4 regions of the Streptomyces sp. NPDC015144 genome follow, and region 1 is predicted to be linked to each of the others. Evidence: riboswitches for the same ligand, from Rfam matches in the RefSeq annotation. Region 1 holds a riboswitch; each other region holds the start of a gene.

The links. Region 1 has a riboswitch for cyclic di-AMP ahead of ACF08W_RS32105 (M23 family metallopeptidase). Riboswitches for the same ligand answer to the same signal wherever they lie in the genome.
Region 2: it holds a riboswitch for cyclic di-AMP, as region 1 does, so the genes downstream of both, ACF08W_RS18990 (C40 family peptidase) here and ACF08W_RS32105 (M23 family metallopeptidase) in region 1, are expected to answer to the same signal.
Region 3: it holds a riboswitch for cyclic di-AMP, as region 1 does, so the genes downstream of both, ACF08W_RS11280 (NlpC/P60 family protein) here and ACF08W_RS32105 (M23 family metallopeptidase) in region 1, are expected to answer to the same signal.
Region 4: it holds a riboswitch for cyclic di-AMP, as region 1 does, so the genes downstream of both, ACF08W_RS28435 (M23 family metallopeptidase) here and ACF08W_RS32105 (M23 family metallopeptidase) in region 1, are expected to answer to the same signal.

The regions. Positions count from the first base shown of each region.
Region 1 covers NZ_JBIBUU010000027.1:67,936-71,479, forward strand. Annotated here, with positions in the region: tRNA gene ACF08W_RS32095 (tRNA-Met) at 156-229, shown strand; gene ACF08W_RS32100 (PP2C family protein-serine/threonine phosphatase) at 408-1,589, shown strand; cyclic di-AMP (ydaO/yuaA leader) riboswitch at 1,918-2,070, shown strand; gene ACF08W_RS32105 (M23 family metallopeptidase) at 2,082-3,230, shown strand; gene ACF08W_RS32110 (aldo/keto reductase) at 3,498-3,544, shown strand, end outside.
Region 2 covers NZ_JBIBUU010000010.1:130,515-134,058, forward strand. Annotated here, with positions in the region: gene ACF08W_RS18980 (ATP-dependent Clp protease proteolytic subunit) at 278-916, shown strand; gene ACF08W_RS18985 (hypothetical protein) at 924-1,232, shown strand; cyclic di-AMP (ydaO/yuaA leader) riboswitch at 1,626-1,792, shown strand; gene ACF08W_RS18990 (C40 family peptidase) at 1,796-2,269, shown strand; gene ACF08W_RS18995 (8-amino-7-oxononanoate synthase) at 2,458-3,544, opposite strand, start outside.
Region 3 covers NZ_JBIBUU010000005.1:104,380-107,923, forward strand. Annotated here, with positions in the region: gene ACF08W_RS11270 (NlpC/P60 family protein) at 1-90, opposite strand, end outside; gene ACF08W_RS11275 (hypothetical protein) at 407-760, shown strand; gene ACF08W_RS11280 (NlpC/P60 family protein) at 861-2,015, opposite strand; cyclic di-AMP (ydaO/yuaA leader) riboswitch at 2,185-2,326, opposite strand; gene pcrA (DNA helicase PcrA) at 2,564-3,544, shown strand, end outside.
Region 4 covers NZ_JBIBUU010000020.1:107,339-110,882, reverse strand. Annotated here, with positions in the region: gene ACF08W_RS28440 (GntR family transcriptional regulator) at 1-142, opposite strand, end outside; gene ACF08W_RS28435 (M23 family metallopeptidase) at 390-1,208, opposite strand; cyclic di-AMP (ydaO/yuaA leader) riboswitch at 1,222-1,387, opposite strand; gene ACF08W_RS28430 (pitrilysin family protein) at 1,652-3,034, opposite strand; gene ACF08W_RS28425 (M16 family metallopeptidase) at 3,058-3,544, opposite strand, start outside.

The sequences.
Region 1 (3,544 bases):
CTCCTCGGTCGGCGCGCGCGTTCCGCACGGTGACGAACAGGGGTAAATCAGTCATATCACCGCATATCTGGGCTCGCCTGTTGTCCGTCGACGGCCGGTCGGTGGACCGGGTGGTCAAAAGGGCGTCGGGGATGGCGTAGAGTTGGGTTCACCGACGCGGGGTGGAGCAGCTCGGTAGCTCGCTGGGCTCATAACCCAGAGGTCGCAGGTTCAAATCCTGTCCCCGCTACTGAAGAATCGGGCCCGGTACGCATACAGCGTGCCGGGCCCGATTCGTTTTCTCCCGGGCCTGAGCGGGTACCTCCTTCGGCCGACGCGGAGTCGCCGCCCGTTCCCGCTCCGGTGAGGCTGGGGGACGGGGCGCGGCGCCGTCCGCGGCCGCGTGTGTACCGGGCAGGAGACCACAGGTGTGGAAGTGGGAGAAGAGGCGCGGTCGGCCCGCCGGGGGTGACACCCGCGGCCGGAGTTTCGTCCGTACGCTGCCCGCGCTGATGATCCTCGGCGGACTGCTCTTCGACGGCCTCACCCCGCAGACCTTCACCGCCATTCCGTTCTTCGTGGCAGCGCCGCTGATCGCCGCCCCGTTCTTCTCGCTGACCAGCACCATCCGGACCGCCGTCGCCTCGATGCTGGCGGTCATCCTGTTGCGCCTCTACAGCAGTACGTTGCCGGAGGTCGTGCCGCTGATCGAGCTGCTCACCCTGGCCACGGTCTCGGTCCTCGCGGTCGTGATCAACGGAGTGGTGCGGCGGAGCAACGAGCAACTGGCCTCCGCGCGGTTCATCGCCGAGACGGCCATGCGCGCGGTGGTGCCCCAGCCGGCCGCCCGGATCGCGGGCCTCCAGGTCGCGGCGCGGTACGAGGCGGCGCAGGCGGACGAGTACGTCGGCGGCGACCTGTTCGCCGTGGCGGACACCCCGCACGGGGTGCGGATGGTGGTCGGGGACGTGCGCGGCAAGGGGCTCGGGGCCGTGGAGACGGTCGCGGTGGTCATCGGGGCGTTCCGCGAGGCGGCCGAGCAGGAGCCTTCGCTGGCGGACGTGGCGGGCCGACTGGAGCGGGCGTTGTCCCGGGAGGAGGCGCGGCGGGGTGGGCTCGACGTGCTCGAAGGCTTCATCACCGCCGTACTGGCCGAGATCCCGGCCGGGCTGTCCCGGGTGCGGGTCGTCAACCGGGGGCACCCCGAGCCGATCCTGCTACACCCGGACGGGGCGCTGGAGGTGCTGCGGCCCTCGGTGCCCGCGCTGCCGCTCGGCATGGGGCTGGGGGCGTGGTCGGAGCGGACGGATGAATGGGAGCTGCCGGACGGGACGACGCTGCTCCTCTACACGGACGGCCTCTCCGAGGCGCGGAACGCCGAGGGGGTCTTCTACGACCCGGCGGCCCGGCTGCGCGGGCGGATCTTTCCGGGGCCGGAGGAGCTGCTCTCGGCGCTGACCGACGACGTACGCCTGCACACCGGCGGCGAGACGACCGACGACATGGCGCTGCTCGCGGTGGTACGTCCCGCGCGGGGGCAGCCGGACCGGCGCCGGACCGTGCGGATCGTGGGCGCGGAGCAGGATCGAACGGGCGGTGAGCAGGGTTGAACGGGCGGGGCCGGGGCGAGCGGGTGGGGGCGGGACTGGACGGGCGCGGGGCGGGACTTGACGGGCGCGGGGCGACTGGGTCGAACCGCCGCGAGGCGATGCCACCGTGCGTAATCGAAGGACGCCGCTCCGCATAACATTTGACACAACGTCAGAAATGAGTCGGCCGCTGAGTGGCGGTCAAGTGGGCCTGTTGGTCTGGCTATGTCCAGTAAAGTCCAGGCCAAAGACGTGAACGATCAGTGGGAACAGCTTGGAATGCGGCCCCGGTGTCTATTAACGTTCGATAACGCAGCGCGGTCGTCCCAGCCGTCATCAATGGCGGCGCCGTGCGCGAGCGCCGAATTCCGCAAGGGAACCGGGGAACCACCATCATGGGGTGAATCGGACACCTGTGTCTCGTGAGAGACGGAGGTGCCCGTAGGAGACCTTCCTGCTCCGAACCCGTCAGCTAACCCGGTAGGCGAGAAGGAAGGAAAGGAGTGCGCCCCCGTGGCGTCCAACAAGCCTGCCCCAGAAGCCCCTTCACGGTTCCAGGGCGATCACGGCGATTACGGCACCGGCTACGGCGTTGCCGACTACGGCTACGGCACCGGCCTCGACGCCGACCGCACCGCTGAGTTCACCACCGACTTCCGTTCCGACGCCGGCGACGGCGAGGCCGAGCGCGGCTGGAGCGAGTGGAACCCCACGGAGGAGACGGTCCGCCCGGTGCGCGGCCGGCACCGTGTCGCCAAGCAGCGCACGGGACTCGCCCGCAGCTCCACGGTCCTGGGCGTCGGCGTGATTGCGGCGGTCGGCGCGGGCGGCATGGCCACCGCGCAGGGCAAGCCCCCGGTCTCCATCTCGGTGCCGGACGCGATCACGAACAACCTCCCGGACGCCAAGTCCCTGCCCGGTGTGGGCGCCCTGTTCTCCGACGGGTCCGAGACCGACGGAGCGGACCAGGCCGTCACCGCCCCGCTCACCACCGCCGGCATCACCACCGCCGAGGCCGAGCAGGGTGCCACGGACGCCGGTGAGGCGCTGCGCGCCCGCATTCTCCAGCAGGCCGAGCAGCAGCAGGACGCGGCCGCCGCCGAGGCGAAGGCGGCCGAGGAGAAGGCCGCCGCCGAGAAGGCCGCCGCCGAGGCGAAGAAGCAGCAGGACGCGGCCGAGGCCAAGGTCGCCGCCGAGAAGAAGAAGGCGGAGGAGGAGGCCAAGAAGAAGGCGGAGGCCCTGCGGCTGGCCAAGCTCGCCGCCAGCTACTCCCTCCCGACCTTCTCGTACACGATCACCTCGACCTACGGCCAGGCCGGGTCGATGTGGTCCTCCGGCCACCACACCGGCCTCGACTTCGCCGCCCCGACCGGCACCCCGATCAAGGCCGTCCACAGCGGCACGATCAAGTCGGCCGGTCTGGCCGGTTCGTACGGCTACCGCACCGTGCTGGAGCTGGACGACGGTACGGAGATCTGGTTCTGCCACCAGTCGTCGATCGGTGTCAGCGTGGGCCAGAAGGTCACCACCGGCGAGACCATCGGCCGGGTCGGTGCGACCGGCAACGTGACCGGTCCCCACCTCCACCTGGAGGTCCACACCCCCGACGGTTCGGGCATCGACCCGATGGCCTGGTTCCAGAGCAAGGGCCTCAACCCCTGATCCGTCCTCCGGACACCGCTCCCCGGGCCGGTTCCTCCGGTGCCGGGGCCGGTGCGTCCGGCCCGTGGACCCCGGCAGCCCCGACGCTCTCCCCCCGACGTCAGGGCTGCCGGTCCTTTTCCCGCTCCCGACCCCGTCCGCGGGCGATCCCGTCCGCTGCCGACCCCGTCCGCGGGCGTCCGTCCGGGGCGTCCGTTCGGGGGACGGGAACGGGAACGGTCCGGCGCGAACGGAATAGCGGGCCCGCCGGGGTTCGTTGATCCACCCATGACTTCTCTTCGCCCGCTGGGCTCCTCCGGTCTCCAGGTCTTCCC
Region 2 (3,544 bases), on a different contig from region 1:
AGGGGCGTTGACCGGCCCTCCCGGCCGGTCGACGCCCCTCGCCCGGGGTTTTCCGGCCAGGACCGGAAGCCCACGCAACGGCCGGATCGCCTCTCCACGCCTGCCCGTTCGGCGGGTTCACGGCGTTCCCGCGCGCCTCGGCCACCTCGTGGAACCGGTCGGCGGGCGGGCCAGATCGATGGCCGAATACCCCCTCCTCTTTCTGTACGTCCTGTACATTTTTCACGGAAGCCCGCCCAGGGCCCGGCCCGTACCGTTCCGGAAGAGAGGCGTCGCCATGCCGTTCCGCCCCGCAGCCCGCCATGTACTGCCCGAGTTCACCGAGCGCACGGCGGACGGTGTCCGCACCTTCGATCCGTACTCCAAGCTGCTCGCCGAGCGGATCGTCTTCCTCGGCACCCCGGTCGACGACGCCGCCGCCTCGGACCTGATCGCGCAGTTCATGTATCTGGAGCACGCGGCCCCCGACCGGCCCCTCTCGCTCTACATCAACTCCCCCGGCGGCTCGTTCGAGGCCATGTCCGCGATCTACGACACGATGCGGTACGTGAACTGCGAGGTGGAGACCTTCTGCCTCGGCCAGGCCGGCCCCTGCGCCTCCGTACTGCTCGCCGCCGGAACGCCCGGCCGTCGGCACGCGCTGCCCGGCGCCCGGGTGCTCGTGCGCCAACCCGAACTTCCCGAGCCGATGCGGGGTCAGCCGTCCGACCTGGCCATCGAGGCACGGGAGATGGAACGGCTGCACGCGCTCCTCGTCGACCTGCTGGCCCGGCACACCGGGCAGGACGCCGGGCGGATCGCCGAGGACATCGAGCGCGATCTGATCCTCGACGCGGCCGGGGCCCGGGCGTACGGCCTGGTGGACCATGTCCTGGAGAACCGGAACGCCGTCCGCGCACCGCACGGCGCGCGGTGACCGCCCGATGCGACCGCCGGAGCCCCGGCCGCTTCCCGCGCTGACCAGGGCCGAGGGGGAGTTCATCGACCGTTACCTCGATGTCGTCGACCAGGTCGGGCGGATCAACCCGGCCCGGGGCAGCGACACCTACGGCGCCCTGCGCGCCGCACAGGCGCTGGCCTCGCACGCGGTCGCACTACGGGACGCCCTGACGCTGATGCACGAGCGTGGGGAGGCACACATCCACGCCGCGACACTCGCCCGGGCGCTGCGCGTCCTGGACGGCGAGCGCCGCGCCGGGCGCGTCACCGTGCCACCGGCTCCCACCGGTTGACCGGAGCGTACGCTCCGCCGTGGGCGGCGCGGCCCACCGCACCGCCCTCGGCCCGCACCCCGTCCAGGGGGGCGACACACCCGACACGGTGATCGGATTTCCTCGCTCGTTCGGCGTAGGAAGTCCCCTGCGCAAGAGACCGCTCGACTTGCGCGTTTCGCGTGGACCACGGCTGGAACCAGCGCTTCCGCCGCTGGTACCGCGCCGGTCCGATCATCCGGCGACGGTCCGGAAGGACAGATGTCCACCCGAATGGATCAGCCGTGAGGAGCCTCACATATCCGTTTTTCAGCTCGGAAATCCACCGGCCCGTGGGTCAAGATCCCTGGGACGACAAGCCCCCGCCACCGCGGCGGGGCGGTCCGGGTGGACGCCGAGTCCTGCCGCCGTCCGGATGCCTGGTCGACGAAAGTGGATCGGCAGGAGTGGAGGACCCGAGCACAACGGGTCGGCCCGGGCACACCGGACGACCCTCGGGGTGAAGCCGCACCACGCGGCCGGGCGACTTCGCAGGCCCGAACCCGACAGGTCACCCTTCACAGGCGGCTGACGAAGGGTTGCGCATGTCTGCGCAGGTTCATGTCCCGTCCTTGCTCGCCCGGGCCGGCACGGCCTCGGTCCTCACTCTCGCCGCCGTCGGCGGCACCATGTTCGCGCCGGGCGCCCCTACGGAGGCCCAGGCCGCGACCGTATCGATGAAGGCGCTCGACATCGCGGCGTCGAAGAAGGGCTCACCGTACCGCTGGGGCGCCGCGGGCCCCCACCGCTTCGACTGCTCGGGCCTGACGCTCTACGCGTTCAAGAAGGCGGGCAGGACGCTCCCCCGCACGGCCCAGCAGCAGTACAACCGGGCCAAGCACGTCCGGTCCTCGGACCGGCGCCGGGGCGACCTGGTCTTCTTCCACTCCGGCCGCAGCGTCTACCACGTCGGGATCTACGCCGGGGAGAACCGGATCTGGCACTCCCCGAAGGCCGGCGCCGTGGTGAGGCTGGAGAAGATCTGGAGCAGGAGCGTCTACTACGGCCGGGTCGGCTGAGCCCCGGCCGGCCCGCCACGCGGTCGCGGCCGCGTATCGCGTTCGGCGCCGGACCGTCCGGCGCGGCCCCCTCCCTGATCGGCTCCGGCCCGTCCGGCCCGACGGAAGGGAGGGGCCGCGCGGTCCTCACCGGACCGCGCGGCACGCCGTCGCACCCCGGCCGACGGACACGTACGGGGCGAGTGCGGTCAGCCGGCGGGCGCGGTGCGCAGGACGGTCGACACAGCAGTGGCGATCTCCTCCTCGGTCAGGTCGGCGCGCGCGGTCAGCCGGAGCCGGGACACCCCGTCCGGCACCGACGGGGGCCTGAAGCAGCCGACGGCGACCCCGGCGGCGCGGCAGTCGGCCGCCCAGCGCACCGCCGCGTCCGCGGAGGGGGCGCGCACCGACACCACGGCCGCGTCGGGGCGTACGGCGGTCAGCCCGGCCCCGGTCAGCCGTTCGTGGAGCGTGGCGGCCACCGCGCGGGCCCGGCCGGGCCGTTCCGGTTCGCGGCGCAGCAGCCGCAGGCTCGCCAGGGCGGCGCCCGCCGCGGCCGGTGCGAGACCGGTGTCGAAGATGAACGTCCGGCCCGTGTTGACGAGGTGTTCGATGACACGGGCCGGTCCGAGGACGGCCCCGCCCTGGCTGCCCAGGGATTTGGAGAGGGTGAGGGTGGTCACGGTCCCGGCGGTGCCCGCGAGCGAGGCGGCGGCCGGCGCCCCCCGGCCGCCGGGCCCGAGCACGCCCAGGCCGTGTGCGTCGTCGACGAGCAGGGCGGCGTCCTCCGCGCGGCAGACCTCGGCCAGTTCGGCCAGCGGGGCCGCGTCGCCGTCGACCGAGAAGACGGAGTCCGTGACGGCGAGCGCCCGCCCGTCCCGTGTCCGCAGGGCCTTGCGTACGGCCTCGGGGTCGGCGTGCGGGACGACGGCGGTCCGGGCGCGGGAGAGCCGGCAGCCGTCCACGATCGAGGCATGGTTGCCCGCGTCGGAGACGATCAGCGAGCCGTGTCCGGTGAGCGCCGTGACGGCGGCGAGGTTGGCCGCGTAGCCGGACGACAGCACCAGGGCCGCCTCGAAGCCGCAGAACTCGGCCAGTTCCCGTTCGAGTTCGGCGTGGAGCGCGGTGGAGCCGGTGACCAGCCGTGAACCGGTCGCACCCGCGCCCCATTCGTGTGCGGCGGCCGCCGCGGCCGCCGTGACGTCGGGGTGTCTGGCCAGCCCCAGGTAGTCGTTGCTCGCGAGGTCCAGGAGCCCGGAGGCGGCGGGCCGGGGGCGGAGGACACGGACGAGTCCG
Region 3 (3,544 bases), on a different contig from region 1:
GGTGGCGGCCCCGGTGAGGGCGAGGGTCGCCGCGGTGCGGGCAGCAGGGCCGGTGTACAGGCGCTGCTTGGGTTTTCGATGCGCTGCCACGGGGGCGTGCGTCCTTCCTGACGACTGCCCGACGGGGGGTACCGGCGGGCCCGCCGGTACGTTCGGCGGAGTGGCCGGTCCCGTCGGGGCGGGGCGCCCGGTCCGTCAGTGACGCTAAACCCGGGACACGGGCCGGAGTCGTAATGACGCATATTGCTCGTTTTTGGCGTGGCAATGCCGTCGATTGATCGGAAAAATTACGCCAGAGTCACGCAATTGGTACAGGTGTGAGTCAAGCGACACGGAGGCGTGTTTGCCCGGTGAAGGTGGACCTGCCTGTCGGGGGGTGGTATAGCCCTGGCTAGGCTGCGGCCTCATGGACGTACTCATTCATGTCTTCGTCGCCCTGCACATCATCGGCATCGCCTCCCTGCTGGGTGGATTCCTCACCCAGATGAAGGCGATGGGCGCGGGCGCGGCCCGATTCGTCCCGGCGATGCTGCACGGTGCGCTGACCATGCTGGTCACCGGTATCGCGCTCGTCGGGATGCGCGAGGCCGACGGCGGCCACGTGAACAACATCAAGATCGGAGTGAAGCTGCTGATCCTGGTCGTCATCCTCGCGCTCGTCTACATCAAGCGGGACGAGGAGAAGGTCGACAAGGGCGCCTTCGCGGCGGTCGGCGGGCTGACGCTCGCCAACATCTTCATCGCCACGCTCTGGGTCTGACCCCGCTCCCGGCTGCCGGGCGGACCCGGCAGCCGGTGCACGGTGCGCGCGCCTCCGTCATGGAAGCCGCCACGGAACCCGTCGTGGGCCCCGCGGTGGACTACGCCGGGCGCACGCTGCCGTAGATCGGCATGTAGTAGATCGACTCCTCGCGCACGTTCGCCCCGGGCTTCGGCGCGTGGATCATCATCCCGTCGCCCTTGTAGATGCCGACGTGGCTGATGTCGTCGTAGAAGAAGACCAGGTCACCGGGGCGCAGATCCGCCGTCGCGACCCGGGTGCCGATCTTGACCTGGTCCCAGGTGGTGCGCGGGATGTCCACACCGGCGGCCTTCCAGGCGGCCTGGGTGAGCCCGGAGCAGTCGTACGACGCCGGGCCCGTCGCGCCCCACACGTACGGCTTGCCGATCTGGGCGCGGGCGAAGGCGAGGACCTGCTCCGCCTTGCTGCTGGTGCCGCTGCCCGTGCCGGATCCGGTGCCCGTTCCGGTCCCCGTGCCGCCGGACTTCTTCGCGTCCTCGGCGGCCTTGCGGTCGGCCTCGGCCTTGGCGGCGGCCTGCCGCTTCGCCAGCTCCTCGGCCTTCCGTGCCGCCTCCGCCTCCTTCTTCCGCTCGATCTGCGCGAGCCGCGCCTTCTCCTCGGCGGTCAGCTTCGACAGCAGTGTGCGCGCCTCGGACAGCTTCGTCCGGACGTTCTGCTTGCTGGTGCGCAGATCGGCCTGGGCCGTCGTCAGCGTCTCCAGGCTCCGTACCGCCTCGGCCCGCTTCTTCGCGGTCTTCTCCTGCTGGACGCGGAAGTCCGTGACCGCCTTCTGCTGGCGATCGGTCATCCGCCGCATCAGCTGGCTCTGGTCGAAGTACGACTGCGGGTCGTCGGCCAGGAAGAACGTGGCGGTCGGCGCGATGGAGCCGTTGCGGTACTGCGCGGCCGCGAAGGCGCCCAGCGTCCTGCGGGCCTCGTTGAGCTTGTCGGTGCGCTGGGCGACGTCCTCCAGCAGGGCGTCGACCCTGGCGCGCTGGGCGGAGGACGCCTCCTTCGCCTGGTTGTACTTCTGGGTCGCGGTGCCCGCCTGCCGGTAGAGGTCGTCCACCTGCTTCTGGACGTCCTCGACGCTCGGCCTCGGATCCGGCGCGGCCACCGCGCTCTGCGTGGAGAGCAGAGTCACGGACGCCAGGGCCGCGGTGGTGAGCCCGACGGCCGGTGCGGTGGAACGCACCCGGGCGCGCGGTTTGCGGTGCGATGCCAAGAGGGGCATCTCCTTCCGTGGACCGCCTGCCGGGACAGGGCGTTTCGTTTGGATCAGGCCGGGCTCGCGTGCCCCGGTGCTGCGCCTCGCCGCGTTGTCGTCACTCGCCGACGCTCCGCGTCGACTCCCTCCTCCGCCTTGCGATCCACAGCACCGGACCCCGCTCCCTGATCCGGCCTGATCCAAACGAAACGCCCCGGCTGTCGGGTTCGGGCGAACGGAAGGCTGCCCTACGGTCCGCGTGGGGGTTATGGACCGATTCACCCCGATAGTGCATGGTGGGTCCCCGGCTCCGGACTCCCGTACGGGCAGCCCGGATTCGGCGCGGGCGCCCGTTCGGCGTGGGTCGCCGCAAGGGGGTCGGGCCGCCCGGTCGAGCACGCTAGCCAACCCGTGGTGCCACTGGGAAGGTTGATGTTCGAAATGCCCGATACATTTTCGTGACCTGCGTGACAGGGGTCCGGATGCTCACCCCGCGTGGGCCCCCGCTGCCGCTCCGTACCGTCTCCCGGAACGCCCGCCGGGCGCCGGGGGCCAGCCCGTAGACTCGACAAGCGATGAGCAGCCTCTTTGACGACAGTTTCCTGGCCGGCCTCCAGCACTCGGAGGAAGAGCCCCCGCCGCCCCCCGAGGACACCGCGCCCGAGGTGGTGCCGGAGGGGCTGTTCGAGGGCGTGTTCGATGGTCCGCCGCCCCGGGACGCCTACTACCGCGACGGCGCCCCCCGCCCCGTCATCGACCCCGAGGCACTCCTCGACGGGCTGAACACCGAGCAGCGCGCCGCGGTCGTCCACGCCGGCTCCCCGCTGCTCATCGTCGCCGGGGCCGGCTCGGGCAAGACCCGGGTGCTGACCCACCGGATCGCCCACCTCCTCGCCGAGCGCGGGGTGCACCCCGGCCAGATCCTGGCGATCACCTTCACCAACAAGGCCGCCGGCGAGATGAAGGAGCGCGTCGAGCAGCTCGTCGGACCGCGCGCCAACGCCATGTGGGTCATGACCTTCCACAGCGCCTGCGTCCGCATCCTGCGCCGCGAGTCCAAGCGGCTCGGCTTCACCTCGTCGTTCTCGATCTACGACGCGGCCGACTCCAAGCGGCTGATGGCCCTGGTCTGCCGCGATCTGGACCTCGACCCGAAGCGCTTCCCGCCGAAGTCGTTCACGGCCAAGGTCTCCAACCTGAAGAACGAGCTGATCGACGAGGAGACCTTCGCCGGCCAGGCCGCCGACGGCTTCGAGAAGACCCTCGCCCAGGCGTACGCGATGTACCAGTCCCGGCTGCGCGAGGCCAACGCGCTGGACTTCGACGACATCATCATGACGACGGTCCACCTGCTCCAGGCGTTCCCCGACGTCGCCGAGCACTACCGCCGCCGCTTCCGCCACGTCCTGGTCGACGAGTACCAGGACACCAACCACGCCCAGTACACCCTGGTCCGCGAGCTGGTCGGCCCGACGGGCGAGAACGACGCCCCGGCCGAGCTGTGCGTCGTCGGTGACGCGGACCAGTCGATCTACGCCTTCCGCGGCGCTACCATC
Region 4 (3,544 bases), on a different contig from region 1:
GCAGCGCTTCGCGGACCGGGACGCGGGACACCCCGTACCGGCGGGCCAGCACCTCCTCCGTGAGCCGGCTGCCGCGCGCGAAGACTCCGGAGACGATGTCGTCACGAATCGCTGTGCTTACCGAATGCGCGGGAATGCGCATGCCCGAACCTCCGCCTCAATGCCCGCGAAACGCGGCCGCCCAACACCTGTTCCGTGACTCTATTGCAATGCGGCGGCATTTCCGATGCCGGGCGGGAATCGATGAATATCTTCCGGCCGCGGACCGGTCGCATCGGAGAGCGGTGACGTCGGGGAGCGGTCGCGTGGGCGAGGGGTCACCCGCACCGTGCGGCAGGCATGCCGAAGGCCCCGGACGCGCGGGTCCGGGGCCTTCGGTGGAGCGTCCGTCAGAGGGCGGCGCCGTGGGCGCGCAGATACGCGACCGGGTCCAGGTCGGAGCCGTACGACGGCGTCGTGCGGGCTTCGAAGTGGAGGTGCGGGCCGGTGGAGTTGCCGGTGGAGCCGGAGAGGGCGATCTGCTGGCCGGCGGCGACGCTCTGGCCGACCGACACCCCGATCGAGGAGAGGTGGCCGTACTGCGTGTACGTGCCGTCCGTCATCCGGAGCACGATGTTGTTGCCGTACGCGCCGCCCCAGCCGGCCTCGACGACCGTACCGGCGCCGACGGCGACGACGGAGCTGCCGGAGGCGGCGTGGAAGTCGACGCCCGAGTGGCTGCCGGAGGACCAGAGCGAGCCGCCGGACTTGTAGCCGGTGGTGACGTACGAACCGGCGACCGGGAGACGGAAGGCTCCCGGCACCGTGCGCTCGGCGGACCGGGCGACGCGGGCCGTACCGGCGCGGGACTCGGCGGCGCGCTCCGCCGCCGCCGCCCTCGCCTCGGCCTTCTTCTTGGCTTCGGCCTTCTTGCGCGCCTCAGCCTTCTTGTGCGCCTCGGCCTTGGCCTTCGCCGTGGCGACGGCCTGGCTCGCCTGTGCGTCGGCCTGGGCGCCGATCCGCTCGGCAAGGGTCTTCTCGATGGTGAGGACCTGGGTGAGGCCGGTGTCCTCGACAGCGGCGGACTCCGACTCCGCGGCGACGGCCGGGGCGGCCAGACCGCCGATGACACCGGTGGTGGCGAGGGTCGCGACGCCGACGGCCTTCGCGCCCCTGCGCGTCAGTCGGCTCGGGGCACGATGCTTCCCCGTGGCACGGGTGAACGCCATGAAGTGGCTGGTCCTTTCCTTCCTTCTCGCCTACCGGGTTAGCTGACGGGTTCGGAGCAGGAAGGTCTCCTACGGACACCCCGGCCTCTCGGGGCTCAGGCGTCCGATTCACCCCAGGGACTACATGGGTCCCCGGCTCCCCGGGCTCGCGCCGGACGGGGACTCGGCGATGACTGTCCGGTACGCCCCTGATGCGGCATACGAGTGACGAACAGTCGAGCCGACGCTAAACGGGGGCACTTACATCCACCAAACGGACAGGCCATTTTGTAGCGCATCCCACAGGGCAGACGGGCAACCTCACCACGGAACGGACAAAAGGTGCGGATCCCGCACATCTTGCTTGCGGGATCCGCACCCATGCCCTGCTGTCCACCGGTTCTCCCCTGCCCCGTACCGGTCCGTGGCAGGGGAGAGCCGGGAAGGGCCGAGAAGCCGGCGGGTCAGCCGGTGACGACCGACACCTCGCCGATGCCCAGGGCCCGGACGGGCTCCTCGATCCGCGCCGCGTCACCGACCAGGACGGTGACCAGCCGGTCGACCGGGAAGGCGTTGACGACCGCCGCGGTCGCCTCGACCGTGCCGGTCTCCGCGAGGCGGGCGTACAGCTGCGCCTGGTAGTCGTCCGGCAGATGCTGCTCGACCTGGTCGGCGAGGGTGCCCGCGACGGAGGCCGCCATCTCGAACTTCAGCGGCGCGACACCCACCAGGTTCTGCACCGCCGTCTCGCGCTCCTCGTCGGTGAGGCCCTCGGCGGCCAGGGTCCGCAGGACCGTCCACAGGTCCTTGAGCGCCGGCTCGGTGGATTCCGTGTCCACCGAACCGCTGATGGCCAGCATCGCGGCGCCGGTGGCGCCCGAGGCGGAGTCCGCAGCGGTCGAGCGCAGCACCTGGGCGAAGGCCCGCACTCCGTACGTGTAGCCCTTCTCCTCGCGCAGCACCCGGTCGAGGCGGGAGGTGAGCGTGCCGCCGAGGCAGTAGGTGCCGAGCACCTGGGCCGGCCACACGCTGTCGTGGCGGTCGGCACCGATCCGGCCGATCAGCAGCTGGGTCTGGACCGCGCCCGGACGGTCGACGATCACCACCCGGCCGGTGTCGTCGGCGGTGATCGGCGGCACCGGGCGGGGCGCGGCGGCCTCGCCCGACCAGTCGCCGAGGGTGTCGGCGAGCAGGGCGTCCAGGTCAATGCCGGTCAGGTCGCCGACGACCACGGCGGTCGCGGTGGACGGCCGGACGTGGGCGTCGAAGAAGGCCCGGACGGCCGCCGCGTCGATCCGCTCCACCGTCTCCTCGGTGCCCTGGCGCGGGCGCGACATCCGCGCCTCGGCCGGGAAGAGCTCCTTGGAGAGCTGCTTGGCGGCGCGGCGGGCCGGGTTGGCCTGCTCGTGCGGGATCTCGTCGAGCCGGTTGCGCACCAGCCGCTCGATCTCGCTGTCGGCGAAGGCGGGCGCCCGCAGCGCCTCGGCGACCAGCCCGAGCGCCTTGGCCAGCCGGGAGGCCGGGACCTCCAGGGAGACCCGGACACCGGGGTGGTCGGCGTGCGCGTCGAGCGTGGCGCCGCAGCGCTCCAGCTCGGCCGCGAACTCCTCCGCGGTGCGCTTGTCGGTGCCCTCGGACAGCGCCCGCGACATGATCGTGGCCACGCCGTCGAGCCCCTCGGGCTCGGCCTCCAGCGGGGCGTCGAGGAAGATCTCGACCGCCACGACCTGCTGGCCGGGGCGGTGGCAGCGGAGCACCGTGAGACCGTTGGGCAGGGCGCCCCGCTCCGGCGCGGGGAAGGCCCAGGGGCGGGCGACGCCCGGGGCCGGCTGCGGGTGGTACTGCATCGAAACTCCAGTCGCCGCGTCGGTCACTTGCCGGCTCCTTCCTGCGCGTCGGTGTCGTCGCTGTCCGCGGACTCGGCCGCCTCGACCGGCTCGTAGACCAGCACCGCCCTGTTGTCGGGGCGCAGCCGGGCCTTGGCGACCGCCTGGACCTCCTCCGCGGTGACGTCGAGCACCCGCTGCACCGCGGTCAGGGCGAGCTGCGGGTCGCCGAACAGCACCGCGAACCGGCAGAGTTCGTCGGCGCGCCCGGCGACCGTACCGAGCCGGTCCAGCCACTCGCGCTCCAACTGGGCCTGCGCGCGCTCCATTTCCTCGGGCGTGGGGCCCTCGGCGGCGAACCGGGCGAGCTCCTCGTCGACCGCGGCCTCGATCTCCGGAACCTCCACGCCGCCGGACGTCTTCACGTCCAGCCAGCCCAGCGAGGGCGCGCCGGCCAGCCGCAGCAGTCCGAAGCCGGCCGCCACCGCCGTACGGTCACGGCGGACCAGACGGTTGTGGAGCCGGGAGGAC